DNA from 3 places in the Dactylosporangium maewongense genome. Region 1 is predicted to be linked to each of the others. Evidence: riboswitches for the same ligand, from Rfam matches in the RefSeq annotation. Region 1 holds a riboswitch; each other region holds the start of a gene.

Region 1 (4,726 bases):
CTCCAGCACCCGTACCACATCCGGCAAATCCGAAATGTCGGAGATGTCGGTGGTGGGCCAGCCCCGTGACTCCATCTCCGCCACGAGGGCGCGGGCCTGCGACTCGGCCTCGTCGACCGACACGCGCGCGGTCGAGCCCTCGGTCAGGCCGAGGGCCTCGCGCAGGCCGGGCAGCGCGACCGCGCCGCCCCACAGCTGCCGCGCCCGCAGCATGGCGAGGACCAGGTCGACCCGGGCCTCGCCCGCCGGCGCGACGCCGAGCACGTGCAGCCCGTCGCGGATCTGGACGTCCTTGATCTCGCAGAGCCAGCCGTCGATGTGCAGGATCAGCTCGTCGAACCCGTCGTCACCCGGCCGGTCGGCCAGGCCCAGGTCGTGGTCGAGCCGCGCCGCCTGCAGCAGCGTCCAGATCTGCCCGCGGATCGCCGGCAGCTTCGCCGGGTCGAGGGCCGCGATCGTCGAGTGCTCGTCCAGGAGCTGCTCGAGGCGGGCGATGTCACCGTACGACTCGGCGCGCGCCATCGGCGGGATCAGGTGGTCGACCAGGGTGGCGTGCGCCCGCCGCTTCGCCTGGGTGCCCTCGCCGGGGTCGTTGACCAGGAACGGGTAGATCAGCGGCAGGTTTCCGAGGGCCGCGTCGGCGCCGCACGAGGCGGACATCCCGACCGTCTTGCCCGGCAGCCACTCGAGGTTGCCGTGCTTGCCGACGTGCACGACCGCGTGCGCGCCGAACTCGTCGGCGAGCCACCGGTACGCGGCCAGGTAGTGGTGGCTCGGCGGCAGGTCGGGGTCGTGGTAGATCGCGACGGGGTTCTCCCCGAAGCCGCGCGGCGGCTGCACCATCACCACGACGTTGCCCTCGCGCAGCGCGGCGAGGACGATCTCGCCGCCGGGGTCGCGGGACGTGTCGACGAACAGCTCACCGGGCGCCGGCCCCCAGTGCCGCTCCATCTCCTCCCGCAGGTCGGCGGGGAGCGTGTCGAACCAGCTCCGGTACCGGGCGGCGGAGATCCGGATCGGGTTGCCGCGCAGCTGGTCCTCGGTGAGCCAGTTCACGTCCTGCCCGCCGGCGGCGATGAGCGTGTGCATCAGCGCGTCGCCGTCCTTCGGGAAGCCGTCGGCGCCGACGTACCCCTGCGCGTGCATCGCATCGAGCAGCCGCACGACGCTCGCGGGCGTGTCCAGGCCGACCGCGTTGCCGATCCGCGCGTGCTTCGTCGGGTACGCGCTGAGCATCAGCACGATCTTGCGGTCCTCGGGCCGCAGGTGCCGCAGCCGGGCGTGCGCGACCGCGGTCCCGGCGACCCGGCCGGCCCGCTCCCGGTCGGCGACGTACACGGTGAGGCCGTCGGCGTCGATCTCCTTGAACGAGAACGGCACCGTGATGATCCGGCCGTCGAACTCGGGGATCGCGACCTGCGTCGCGGTGTCCAGCGGCGACAGCCCGTCGTCGTTGGCGTCCCAGGTGTCGCGGGAGCTCGTGAGGCACAGCCCCTGCAGGATCGGCACGTCGAGCGCGGCCAGGGCGCCGACGTCCCACGCCCCGTCCTCGCCGCCGGCCTGCGCGTCGGCGGGCCGGGTGCCGCCCGCGGCGAGGACCGTGACGACCAGCGCGTCCGCCTGCCGCAGCGTGTCGAGCAGCTCCGCCGGGGCGGCCCGCAGCGACGAGGCGAACACCGGCAGGGCCCGCCCGCCCGCGTCCTCGACGGCCTCGCAGAGCGTCTCCACGAACGCGGTGTTTCCCGCCAGGTGGTGCGCCCGGTAGTAGATGATCCCGACGGTCGGACCGTCGGCCGTGGACTCCCGGTCCAGCTCTCCCCACGCGGGGGTCTGCACCGGCGGCGCGAACCCGTGGCCGGTCAGCAGGACCGTGTCGGAGAGGAAGTTGTGCAGCTCGGCGAGGTTGGCGGGGCCGCCCTCGGTGAAGTAGGCGTGGGCCTCCGCGGCGACGCCGGCGGGCACCGTCGAGTGGCGCATCAGCTCCGCGTCGGGCAGCGACTCACCGCCGAGCAGCACCACCGGCGCCGGCAGGCGCAGCAGCGTGTCGAACCCCTCCTGCCAGTCGCGGTAGCCGCCCAGGAACCGCACCACGACCAGGTCGGCGCCGTCGGCCAGGGCCGGCAGCTCCTCCACGGTGAGGCGGGACGGGTTGGCCAGCCGGAACGCCGCGCCGCTCGCACGGGCGCTGAGCAGGTCGGTGTCGGACGTCGACAGCAGCAGGATCACGCCGGGGTCCTCCCTCGGGGTCCGCGCCCCAAGTCGGTCGGGAAAGGTTCCGGCGGCGGAGAGTCTCCTGGCTCCCGGATCGGCGCTCGCCTCCGGCCTTCCCGGGCTCGCACCCGGTGGCCGTCGTCTCCGGCCCCCTGGGCGCTGGGCCCGGTGGCCGTCGTCGGAGGTCCACTCCCCGGTCACAGTGGCGGGACCGCGCCGGATTCACACCGGCTTCCTCCACACGTCGCCGTACAGCACCGCCAACTCTGCCGGTCACGGCTTCCTTGCGTCAAGCTCGCCCGGGCCGGCCGCCGCCGGTCGGCCCGCTTGGCCGGGTCGCTTGGTCGGCTTCCTTGGGTCGGGGGCGGCGCTGCGCAGTAGTATCCGGCGCGTGCAGGCTGCCAGTGGACGTGACGCTCCGGACCGGTGCCCGGGTGCCGTGCAGGTCCACGCGGCGGCCGACGGCGGTCTTGCCCGCGTCCGGCTGCCCGGGGGGCGGCTGCCCGTCCCAGCCCTCGCGGTCCTCCGCGCCGCCGCCGCGGACCTCGGCGACCCCGCCCTGGAGCTCACCTCGCGCGGAAACGTGCAGATCAGAGGGCTGCGGCCGGACGCGTCGCCGGAGCTGGCGGCCAGGCTCACCGCCGCGGGACTGCTGCCGTCGGACACCCACGAGCGGGTCCGCAACATCATCGCCAGCCCGCTCAGCGGCCGCGACGGCCTCGGCGAGCTGGACGTGCGGCCGGTGGTGGCCGCGTTCGACGCCGGGCTGTGCGCCGACCCCGCGCTGGCGGCGCTGCCCGGCCGGTTCCTGGTGACCATCGACGACGGGCGCGGCGACGTGTCCCCGCTCGGCGGCGACGTCGGCCTGCACGGCGACCGCCTCCTCCTCGCCGGGCTCCCGACCGCGGGCCGGGGCGGTGACAACCCCGCTGAGCTGCTGCTCCGGGCGTCCCGGGCGTTCCTGGACGAGCGCGCTGCGCAGGGCGGCACCGCGTGGCGGCTGGCCGAGCTGACCGACGGCCCGGCCCGGGTGGCGGCCCGCCTGGGGTTCGCCCCCGGTACAGACGTTGACCAATTCGTAGGCTCGCCTGGGCCGGCGGTCGGACGGGCCCCGCAGGTCGGGGGACTGGTCGCGCTGACGGTGGTCGTACCACTCGGGCTGCTGACACCGGAGCAGTCGGCGGCGCTCGTCGCGGCGGCGCCGGGGGAGATCATCGTCACGCCGTGGCGGACCGTCGTCGTGCCCGACGTGCCGGTCGAAGAAGCTGGACGTCTCGAGTCACTGCTGACGACCGCCGGCCTCGGCACCGACCCCGCGACACCGTGGGCCGGGGTCACGGCGTGCGCCGGCCGGCCCGGCTGCGCGAAGGCCCTCGCCGACGTGCGCGCCGACGCCCGCGCGGCCGTCCTCAGCGGTCTCGACCATGCGTTGCCGGTGCACTGGGTCGGCTGCGAACGGCGCTGCGGCGCACCGAAGGGAAGGCACGTGGAGATGCTCGCGACCGCCGACGGCTACCGGGTGCTGTCATGACGGCTCAGGAGACCGTCGCTGATGGCGCCTCCGGTTCCGTCCAGGACGGTGGCTTCGACTACGTCAAGGACGGCGCGGAGATCTACCGGCGGTCGTTCGCGACGATCCGCGCCGAGGCCGACCTGTCCGCGCTGCCCGCCGACGTCGCCCAGGTCACCGTCCGCATGATCCACGCGTGCGGCATGGTCGACCTCGCCGGTGACGTCGGGTACAGCGCGGACGTCGTGCGCCTCGCCCGCGCCGCCCTGCGCGACGGCGCCCCGATCCTGTGCGACGCGGAGATGGTCGCCTCCGGCGTGACCCGCGCCCGGCTGCCCCGCGACAACGAGGTCCTGTGCACGCTGCGCGACCCGCGGGTCCCGGCGCTCGCCCATGAGCTGGGCACCACGCGCAGCGCCGCCGCCCTCGACCTGTGGGGTCCGCGCCTCGACGGCGCGGTCGTCGCCATCGGCAACGCGCCGACGGCGCTGTTCCGGCTCCTGGAGATGATCGCGGCCGGCGCGCCCCGGCCCGCGGCCGTGCTGGGCATCCCCGTCGGGTTCATCGGCGCGGCCGAGTCGAAGGTCGCGCTCGCGGCGTCGGACCTGCCACACCTGGTCGTGCACGGCCGCCGGGGCGGCAGCGCGATGACGGCCGCCGCCGTCAACGCCATCGCGGACGAGAAGGAATGACCACAGTGGACACCGGTCGGTTGTACGGCGTAGGACTCGGCCCCGGCGACCCGGAGCTCGTGACGGTCAAGGCGGCCCGGCTCGTCGCCGCCGCACCCGTCGTCGCGTTCCACAGCGCCCGCCACGGGCGCAGCATCGCCCGTTCGATCGCCGCGCCGTACCTGCGCGACGGCCAGATCGAAGAGGCGCTCGTCTACCCGGTCACCACCGAGGAGGTCCGCGACTACCGGGCCCTCATCGAGGAGCACTACGACGCGTGGGCGGCCCGGCTCGCCGCGCACCTCGACGCCGGCCGTGACGTGGTCGTGCTCTG
Region 2 (4,726 bases), on a different contig from region 1:
CGTCCGCGGCAGTGGACATGTTCTGGATGCCGAGCACCTTACCGCTGTTGAGGTTGCGGAGGCGGACGGCGGTGCCGTCGACGACGAGCTCCCAGTTGTGGTCGGCGGTGCCGTTGTCGGTCCACTGCAGTGCCAGGCCGCCGTCGGCGGTGGACATGTTCTGCACGCCGAGCACCAGGCCGCTGGCGGCGTTGACCAGCCGGTAGTTCGGCACGGAGGATGCGCCGTTGGCGCTCCAGTAGACGGTGTAGTTGAAGCCGTGCGCGTCCTGGAACGGGCCCAGGCCGACGTTCGTGCCGTTGGCGGTGGCGGTGAAGGCGAGCGAGCCGCTGCCGGTGCGGGTCACCGACGAGGTGGTGAGGGCGGGCAGCGAGGACAGCGCGGTGTTGCCGTAGTTGCCGGCGAGGACGACCGGGCCGTAGGTGACGGCGACGACGTTGGCGTTGTCGTTGGTGGGCCGGACCGCCACGGCCATCGGCAGGCGGACGGTGACGGTGTCGCCGGACGTCCACGACCGGGTCAGCGACGCGTACGTGCCGGGTGTGGTCGCGATGCTCTGCGCGGTGCCGTTGACGCTGACGGTCGCGCCCGAGGTCCACGACGGGATGCGGATCCGCATGGTCCAGGAGCCGCCGACGCTGCCGGTGACCTGCAGCGTGGTGGTGTCGCTGACCGGATACGTGGTGGTCTGCGTGACCGTGATCCCGCGCTGGCTCCAGGTGAGCACCGACGGCACGAACAGGTTCACCGTCAGCGTGGTGCCGTTGGAGAAGTAGATGGAGTCCATCAGCTTCGTGTTGGTCTCGACGCCGGTGCCCTGGCAGCACCAGAAGCTGTCGTAGTCGGTGCTCCACGTGCCGCCGCCCCACGCCGGGCCGACGCCGCGCCGGGCGCCCGCCTGCAGGCCGGTGAAGTAGGTGATGTGGCCGTGGCTGTCGGCGGGGTTCTGCGCGCCGATGAGATGGTTGAGCAGCGCCCGCTCGTAGAAGTCGAAGTAGGCGGCGTTGTTCGGGTCGAGCAGCCAGAGCTCTCTGGTGAGTTTCAGCATGTTGTACGTGTTGCACTGCTCGCACGTGTCGTTGGCCAGGTAGGAGGCGATGGCGTTGGGGGCGCGGAAGTGCTCCGCCTGGCTGTTGCCGCCGATGACGTACGTGTGGGCGTTGACGGTGATGTTCCAGGCGTTGACGGCGATGTCGCGGTACCGGGTGGTGCCGGTCGCCTTGTACTCGCGGGCGGCGCCGATCCACTTCGGCACCTGGGTGTTGGCGTGCAGCCCGTTGAGCTGGTCGGTGTTGGACGCGAGCGGGTTGAACACGGCCGCGTGGTCGAAGCGCTGGGCCGCGGTGAGCCAGCGCGCGTCGCCGGTCTGCTGGTACAGGTCGGTGAGGACCGCGTTCATGCCGCCGAACTCGACGCCCAGCGTGGTCTGCATCTGGCTCGCGCTGAGCCGGCCGGTGCGCCAGTCGGCCCAGCCCGCGAGGGCGAGGAGCACGTCACGCGCCTGGGTGCTGCCGATGTACCGCCACACGTCCAGCAGCCCGGCGAGGGTCTTGTGGATGCAGTACCAGGGAACGTTGCCGTTGCTGAGGGTGCCGGCCTCCAGGGCGGTGAAGTCGGACTCCGGGAAGCCGGACAGGTAGCCGGTGCTGAAGCCGGCGGCGGCGTTGTTGGCCTGGCAGGCGGCCATCGCGGCGACCATGGCGTTGGCCTTGTCGCGGCAGGTGGTGTCGCCGAGCACCGCGTAGGCCTGGGCCCAGGCGGTCAGCAGGTGGCCCTGCATGTGGGTGCGGAACGGGAAGGTCGGCGCGTCCCAGCCGCCGGTCGCGGCGGCGCCGGCGGTGGACAGCCGGTGGTTGGCACGGAAGTTGTAGACGAGCCGGTTGACGTCGACGAAGCGCAGGTAGGCCAGGGTCCGGTTCTGGTTGTCCAGGAAGCGGCCGGTGCTCAGCCGCACCTGCCCGAGGTCGAACGCGTAGGCCGAGACGCCGATGTCGGCGCGGGCCGGGGCGAGGGCGGCGCCCGCGGCGGTCGGGGCGCCTAGCAGGGGCGCGGCCGCCGAGGCGGCGGCGACGGCGCCGGTGGTCTGCAGCAGCCGGCGGCGGCTGACGCTGGGGTGAGGCATGGGGTTGATCCTTTCGACCGTGACGGCGGGCGTTGGATGTGTGAGCGTTAACATGCTTGTGCGACGCGTCCGCACCTCATGACTGGCGGGTGAAGTGAGCGCTAACATCGCGGCGGCATGACGAGACTGCCAGAGGAATCGGCAACCTTCAAGGGCACGGGCCGGGCACACGACACGTCGGCACGGCTGTCACGGGACAGCCGGCCGCGGAATGTGAAGATCACAACACGCCGCACCGACATGTGGTGTGTGCATTTTTCGGCGACCCTAGATATGGTGCTCGACGCAGCTGGTTCGAGCCGGTCCCCCAGCGGGGCCGGGTCGAGGCAAGAGGGAACCCGGTGCGAGTCCGGGACTGCCCCGCAGCGGTGAGTGGGAACGACCGCCGTCGAGCACACTGGGCCATCCGGCCTGGGAAGTGACGGCCAGTAGGCGACCATCCGTGGTCACGCCCGCGAGTCCGAAGACCTGCCAGCGCGCCACGCACGCCCCGTGCGTGGCGGCTTCGAGGCCGCGCGGGACGGCCGACGCCACCATGAACGGTTCACGGACGGGCGACCCGCCGTGCGCGCCGTTCGGCGTCCCCGCGACCTCGGATCCACTGGAACGAGCTCGCGAGGAGAGAGCCAGTGACGGTCACGACGGCGCAGCCACGCCGGCCTGCGATGCGGGTCCGGAACCGCGACGGCGACCTGGAGCCGGTCGACGTCGGCAAGATCGTCAAGGCGGTCGAGCGGTGGGTCGGCGGCCTCGACGAGGTCGACCCGCTGCGGGTGGCGACCAGGACGATCAGCGGCCTGTACGACGGCGCCACCACCGCGGAGCTGGACAAGCTGTCGATCCAGACCGCCGCCGAGCTCATCGGTGAGGAGCCGCAGTATTCGAGGCTCGCGGCGCGGCTGCTCGCCGCGTACGTCGGCAAGGAGGTCCGCGGGCAGGGCGTGGCCGGCTTCAGCCAGTCGATCCGCCACGCCCACGACCTGGGGCTGATCGGCGACGAGACGGCGGCGTTCGTGGCCCGCCACGCCCGCGAGCTCGACGACGCCGTCGACCCGGACGGTGACCTGCGGTTCGAGTACTTCGGGCTGCGGACGGTCGCCGACCGGTACCTGCTGCGCCACCCGACCAGCCGCCTCGTCGTGGAGACGCCGCAGTACTGGCTGCTGCGGGTGGCCTGCGGGCTGTCGCGGACGCCGTCCGAGGCGACCGGCTTCTACCGGCTCATGTCGTCCCTGGCGTACCTGCCGAGCTCGCCGACGCTGTTCAACTCCGGCACCCGGCACACCCAGATGTCCTCCTGCTTCCTGGTCGACTCGCCCCGCGACGAGCTCGACTCGATCTACGAGCGCTACCACCAGGTCGCGAAGCTGTCGAAGTTCTCCGGCGGCATCGGCATCTCCTGGACGCGGGTCCGCGGCCGGGGCGCGCTCATCCGCGGCACCAACGGCAGGTCCAACGGGATCGTGCCGTTCCTGAAGACCCTCGACGCCGGGGTCGCGGCGGTGAACCAGGGCGGCCGGCGCAAGGGTGCCGCGTGCGTGTACCTGGAGCCGTGGCACCCGGACATCGAGGAGTTCCTGGAGCTGCGGGACAACACCGGCGAGGAGTCCCGACGCACGCACAACCTGAACCTGGCCAACTGGATCCCGGACGAGTTCATGCGCCGGGTCGAGGCCGACGCCGACTGGTCGCTCATCGACCCGTCCGACGCGCCGGAGCTGCCCGACCTGCACGGCGAGGCGTTCGACGACGCCTACCGCGTCGCGGAGAAGCGGGCGGTCAGGACGGTCAAGGCCCGTGACCTGTACGCCCGGATGATGCGCACGCTCGCCCAGACCGGCAACGGGTGGATGACGTTCAAGGACCGCTCCAACGCGCTGTCGAACCAGACCGGGGCGCCCGGCAACACCATCCACCTGTCGAACCTGTGCACCGAGATCCTCGAGGTCAACAGCGACGACGAGACCGCCGTGTGCAACCTGGGCTCGATCAACCTCGGCGCGCACGTCACCGCCGACGGCGTCGACTGGCAGCGGCTGCGGGAGACCGTCCGCACCGCCGTCGTGTTCCTTGATCGGGTCATCGACATCAACTACTACCCGGCGGCGCAGGCCGCCGCGTCGAACCCGCGCTGGCGGCCGGTCGGCCTCGGCCTGATGGGCCTGCAGGACGCGTTCTTCACGCTCCGGCTGCCGTTCGACTCCGAGCCGGCGCGGGACCTGTCCACCCGGGTCCAGGAGGAGATCCTCCTCACCGCCGCCGAGACGTCCGCCGAGCTGGCGGAGCGGTCCGGCCCGCACCCGGCGTTCGCCGAGACCCGCGCGGCACGCGGCGAGCTGCACCCGGACCTGTGGGGCGCCACCCCCGCACAGCCCGGGCGGTGGGCGGCGCTGCGGGCCCGGGCCGCGGCGCACGGGCTGCGCAACTCGCTGCTCGTCGCGATCGCGCCGACGGCGACGATCGCCTCGATCGCCGGCTGCTACGAGTGCATCGAGCCGCAGGTGTCCAACCTGTTCAAACGCGAGACCATGTCCGGCGAGTTCCTGCAGGTCAACACCTACCTGGTCCGGGAGCTCAAGGCCCGCGGGCTGTGGACGGCCGCGG
Region 3 (4,726 bases), on a different contig from region 1:
CCGCGGTAGCCGCGCGGGTGCCGGGGTAACCGGCAGGGGTGCTCATCGCCCACCTCAGCGACCTCCACCTCGGCGCGCAGCCGCCCGACCGGTTCGACCGCGTCATCGCGTACATCGGCAGCCTCCGCGAACCGGTGGACGCCGTGCTCGTCACCGGCGACGTCGCCGACCACGGACTCGACGCCGAATACGCCGCGTTCGGCCGGCTCCGGACGCTCGGTGTGCCCGTCCTCGCGGTGCCCGGCAACCACGACGACCCGGCCGCGTTCCGGACCGACCGCGCCGAGACCGTGGCGGGGGTGCTGTTCGCGCTGTGCGACTCGTCGGTGCCCGGGCACGCCGAGGGCTGGCTCGACGACGGCACCCTCCGGTGGCTCGACGGCACCCTCGCGGCGGCGACGGGCACGCCCGCGCTCGTGTGCTGCCATCATCCGCCGGTACCGGTCGGCAAGCCCGCCGCGGACCAGGTCCGCCAGCTCGGCGCCGGCCGGCTCGCCGAGGTCCTCCGCCGCCACCCGGACGTGCTCGCCGTCCTGTGCGGGCACGTCCACAGCGCCGCCGTCGGCACGTTCGCGGGCGTGCCCGTGCTCGCCGCGCCGGGCGTCGAGTCGACGATGGTGCTGCCGTGGGAGCCCGAGGACCGGCCCGAGCCGCCGCCGGCGCTCGCGTTCCACCTCGTCGAGGACGGCCGGCTCACCACTCACTACCGGCTCTGCGTGCCCTGAGCCCTGACGGTCCGCGAATGCCGCGGACTGAGCCCCTGCGGTCCGCGAATGCCGCGGACTGAGCCCCTGCGGTCCGCGAATGCCGCGGACTGAGCCCCTGCGGTCCGCGAATGCCGCGGCCCGGCCGGGCCGCCGCGTATGCTGCCGGACGGCACGAACTGAAGCGAGGTGCCCCGGGCGACCGGGGAGAATCGGGAAGCCGGTGTGAATCCGGCACGGGCCCGCCGCGGTGATCGGGGAGCTGCCGTCCATGCGCACCAGCGGTGCGCGGTCACTGGCCTCAGGGCTGGGAAGGCGGACGGTGCAGGCGTTGATCCGAGAGTCCGAAGACCGGCCTCGCGGTCACCGGCCGTCCGTGACGGGCGGCCACGAGCAGCGGGAGCCTGCCCTGATGAGCACCGACCTGTACGACGTCGTGCACCGCCGCCGCGACGTGCGCGGCCAGTTCAATGGCGCGCCGATCCCCGCCGACGTCCTCGACCGCGTGCTGGGCGCCGCCCACGCCGCGCCGAGCGTCGGCCTGTCCCAGCCGTGGGACTTCGTCCTCGTCCGCGACCCCGCCCTGCGCGGCGCCTTCCACGACCACGTCCGCACCGAACGCGACACGTTCGCCGCGACGCTCGACGCCGACCGGGCCGCGGCCTTCGCCCGCATCAAGATCGACGGGGTGCTGGAGTCGACCCTGTCCGTGGTCGTCACGTACGACCCTGGCCGCGGCGGCCCGGCGGTCCTCGGCCGGCACGCGATCGCCGACGCCGGCCTCTACTCCGTCTGCCTCGCCATCCAGAACCTGTGGCTGGCCGCGACCGCGGAGGGGCTCGGCGTCGGCTGGGTGTCGTTCTACCGCGAGCCGTTCGTCCGTGAGCTGCTGGGCGTCCCGGCCGGCATCCGCCCGGTCGCCTGGCTGTGCCTGGGCCCGGTGACCCACCTGGAATCCGTCCCCGACCTGGAGCGGCACGGCTGGCGCCGCCGGGCACCGCTCGCCGACGCCGTGCATCACGACCGCTGGTAGCCGGCGCCGCGCGGGGCGGGCACGGCGCCGGGCGGGACCGGGGCGGGGCTCAGAGCAGCGCGGCGAGCTGCTGGCAGGTCGGGCGGGCCTCCAGGTGCAGGCGGGCGACGTTGAGCCCATCGCTGCCGAGCACCGCGAGCAGCGTGCTGCCGTCCACGGCGTACACGGTGAAGTAGCCGCCGTCGTTGCGCATGGTCGCGTCCCGGAACGGTGACTGCCCCAGCACCAGCGCCACCTGCCGGCCCAGGCCGAACGTCGTCGCCGCCAGCGCGGCCGCGTCGTGCGGCTCAGTGCCTCCGCCGGCGTCGTACGCGCCCAGGTCATAGGTGACCAGCAGGCCGTCGACGCCGGCGAGCACGCTGCCGCGGACCCCCGGCACGCGCAGGCGCAGGTCCGCCATCGCGGCGCGCACCGGGGACAGGGCGGCGTCGAGCGGCTCGGGCCGCGCGCCGAACTGCGGCGACTGCAGCTGACCGACGCCGCCCCCGGGCTCGAGGCCCTCTCTGCGCGGCAGGCCGTCCTCGTCGGGGGCGCCGCCGAAGAAGCCGGACGTCACAGTTCGAGGCCCTCCTCGATCGCGCGCAGCTGGTGGCGGGCCAGCGCGAGGTTGGCGCGCGCCTTCGCGAGCGCGACGTACAGGAACAGCCCGTGGCCGTTGCGGGAGTGCAGCGGCCGGATGATGTGGTACTGGCTGTCGAGCGTGATGAGGATGTCCTCGATCGGCTCGCCGAGACCGAGCATCTCGATGGTGCGCAGCTTCGCCCGCACGACGTCGGTGTTGCCGGCCGCGGCCACCGTGATGTCGAAGTCGGCGCCGCCGCCGAGGGTGCCCAGCGTCATGCCGCTGGTGTAGTCGACGAGCGCGACCGCGAACGCCCCCTCGATGTTCATCGCGCTCTTCAGCGCGACATCCAGGTTGTTGCTCAAATCCGTGCCTCCTGAGCTGGTGCGGGTGCCGCGGCCAGCCTCGCACGAAGCGATCTTTCGCTGCACCCTTCGACGCAGCTTTTAGCCAGACGGCTCATAGCCGGCTGGCTTCTCAACCGATCCACCGGTCACTGCCGGTGAGCGCACGCAACTCATAAACAGTTTTGACGGCGCAGATCGTCGCCGTCTGTTCACCGGGGTGACCTTCGCCGGTCGCGTCCTCCTACCTTCTGCTCCAGCCCTCCGGGGTCGGCGTCAACCGGACCCGGCCACGGAGCTGGCATCCCTCGGAGGAGGTCTCACCGTGTTCCACCGAATTACGGCGGCCGGCGTCGCGCTCGTGGCGGGGCTGGCCGGTGCCTTCGCGGCGGCCGCGCCGGCGGCGGCCGTCGCGCAGGGCGCGATCCTGTACGCGGACAGTCCCGACGCGGTGGCAGGCCGCTACATCGTCACGCTGAAGGACGGCTCCACCGCGATCGCCACCCAGGCCCAGCGGCTCACCGGCAGGTTCGGCGGGCAGACCCGGCACGTGTTCGACAGCGTGCAGCGGGGCTTCTCGGCGAACATGTCCGTGCAGCAGGCGCAGCGGCTGGCCGCAGACCCGGCCGTCGCGTCGGTCGAGGCGGTCCAGCGCATCACCGTCCTCGACACCCAGAGCAACCCGCCGAACTGGGGCGACGACCGCATCGACCAGCGGAGCCTGCCCCTGAACCAGGCGTTCACCTACCCGGCCAACCCCGGGCAGGGCGTCACCGTGTACGTGCTGGACACCGGCCTCAACGCGAGCCACACCGAGTTCAGCGGCCGGGTGAAGCAGGGCACCGACATCGTCGACGGGGACAGCAACCCCGCCGACTGCCACGGCCACGGCACCCACGTCGCGGGCACCGCCGTCGGCACCACCTACGGCATCGCGAAGAAGGCGAACCTCGTCTCGGTCCGCGTCCTGAACTGCCAGGGCTCCGGCACCAACGACGACCTGATCGCGGGGATCAACTGGGTGCGCACCAACGCCCAGAAGCCGGCGGTCGCGAACTACTCGATCGGCTGCGGCAGCCGGTGCAGCAGCCAGGCCATGGACAGCGCCGTGTCGAGCCTGATCAGCTCGGGCGTGCAGTTCGTGCAGGCGGCCGGCAACAACGGCGACGACGCCTGCTACTACAGCCCGCAGGGGGTCGGCGCGGCGATCACCGTCGGCAACAGCAACGGCTCCGACGCCCGCAACAGCACCAGCAACTACGGCTCGTGCCTGGACCTGTTCGCGCCGGGGACGAGCATCGTGTCGGCGTCGTACTCCAGCAACACCGGCAGCGCGACGATGACGGGCACCTCGATGGCGTCGCCGCACGTGGCCGGCGCCGCCGCGCTGTACCTGGGCGCGAACCCGAACGCGACGCCGGCGCAGGTCCGCGACGCGCTCGTGAACAACGGCACCACCGGGAAGATCACCAGCGCCGGGAGCGGCTCGCCCAACGTGCTGCTGTACACGGCGTTCATCGGCGGCGGCACGCCGACCGACCCGGCCGTGACCAACCCGGGCAACAAGAGCTCCGTCGTCGGCCAGCAGGTCGACGTTCAGGTCCAGGGCAGCGGCGGCACCACGCCGTACACCTGGAGCGCGTCCGGCCTCCCGGCCGGGCTGTCCATCGGCGCGTCGACCGGTCGGATCACCGGCAGCGCGACGACGGCGGGCACCTCGAACGTCACGGTGACCCTGAAGGACGCGGCGAACAAGACCGCGTCGGCCCAGTTCACCTGGACGGTCACCACCGGTGGCGGCGGCTGCACACCCTCGCAGCCCGTCGGCAACGGTGGCTTCGAGAGCGGCACGTCGCCGTGGACCGCGACCGCGAACGTGATCGGCACGTGGTCGCAGTACCCGGCGCGCAGCGGCACCCGCAACGCGTGGCTCAACGGCGGCGGGCAGGTGCAGACCGACACGGTCTCGCAGCCCGTGGCGGTCCCGTCCGGCTGCACGACCGTGCAGCTGCGCTTCTGGATCCGCATCACCACCGCGGAGACCGAGAACCTGGTCTACGACAAGCTGACCGTCACCCTCGGC

The links. Region 1 has a riboswitch for cobalamin ahead of cobN (cobaltochelatase subunit CobN). Riboswitches for the same ligand answer to the same signal wherever they lie in the genome.
Region 2: linked by a shared signal. The riboswitch ahead of ABD332_RS29890 (ribonucleoside-diphosphate reductase subunit alpha) and the one ahead of cobN (cobaltochelatase subunit CobN) in region 1 are both predicted to bind cobalamin.
Region 3: linked by a shared signal. The riboswitch ahead of bluB (5,6-dimethylbenzimidazole synthase) and the one ahead of cobN (cobaltochelatase subunit CobN) in region 1 are both predicted to bind cobalamin.

What each region holds. Positions count from the first base shown of each region.
Region 1 covers NZ_BAAAQD010000005.1:142,048-146,773, reverse strand. Annotated here, with positions in the region: gene cobN (cobaltochelatase subunit CobN) at 1-2,226, opposite strand, end outside; cobalamin riboswitch at 2,267-2,488, opposite strand; gene ABD332_RS14930 (precorrin-3B synthase) at 2,603-3,742, shown strand; gene ABD332_RS14925 (precorrin-8X methylmutase) at 3,739-4,413, shown strand; gene ABD332_RS14920 (precorrin-2 C(20)-methyltransferase) at 4,410-4,726, shown strand, end outside.
Region 2 covers NZ_BAAAQD010000012.1:352,128-356,853, forward strand. Annotated here, with positions in the region: gene ABD332_RS29885 (beta-L-arabinofuranosidase domain-containing protein) at 1-2,122, opposite strand, end outside; cobalamin riboswitch at 2,397-2,596, shown strand; gene ABD332_RS29890 (ribonucleoside-diphosphate reductase subunit alpha) at 2,788-4,726, shown strand, end outside.
Region 3 covers NZ_BAAAQD010000009.1:23,084-27,809, reverse strand. Annotated here, with positions in the region: gene ABD332_RS22815 (metallophosphoesterase) at 39-725, shown strand; cobalamin riboswitch at 876-1,078, shown strand; gene bluB (5,6-dimethylbenzimidazole synthase) at 1,117-1,737, shown strand; gene ABD332_RS22805 (roadblock/LC7 domain-containing protein) at 1,787-2,293, opposite strand; gene ABD332_RS22800 (hypothetical protein) at 2,290-2,628, opposite strand; gene ABD332_RS22795 (S8 family serine peptidase) at 2,969-4,726, shown strand, end outside.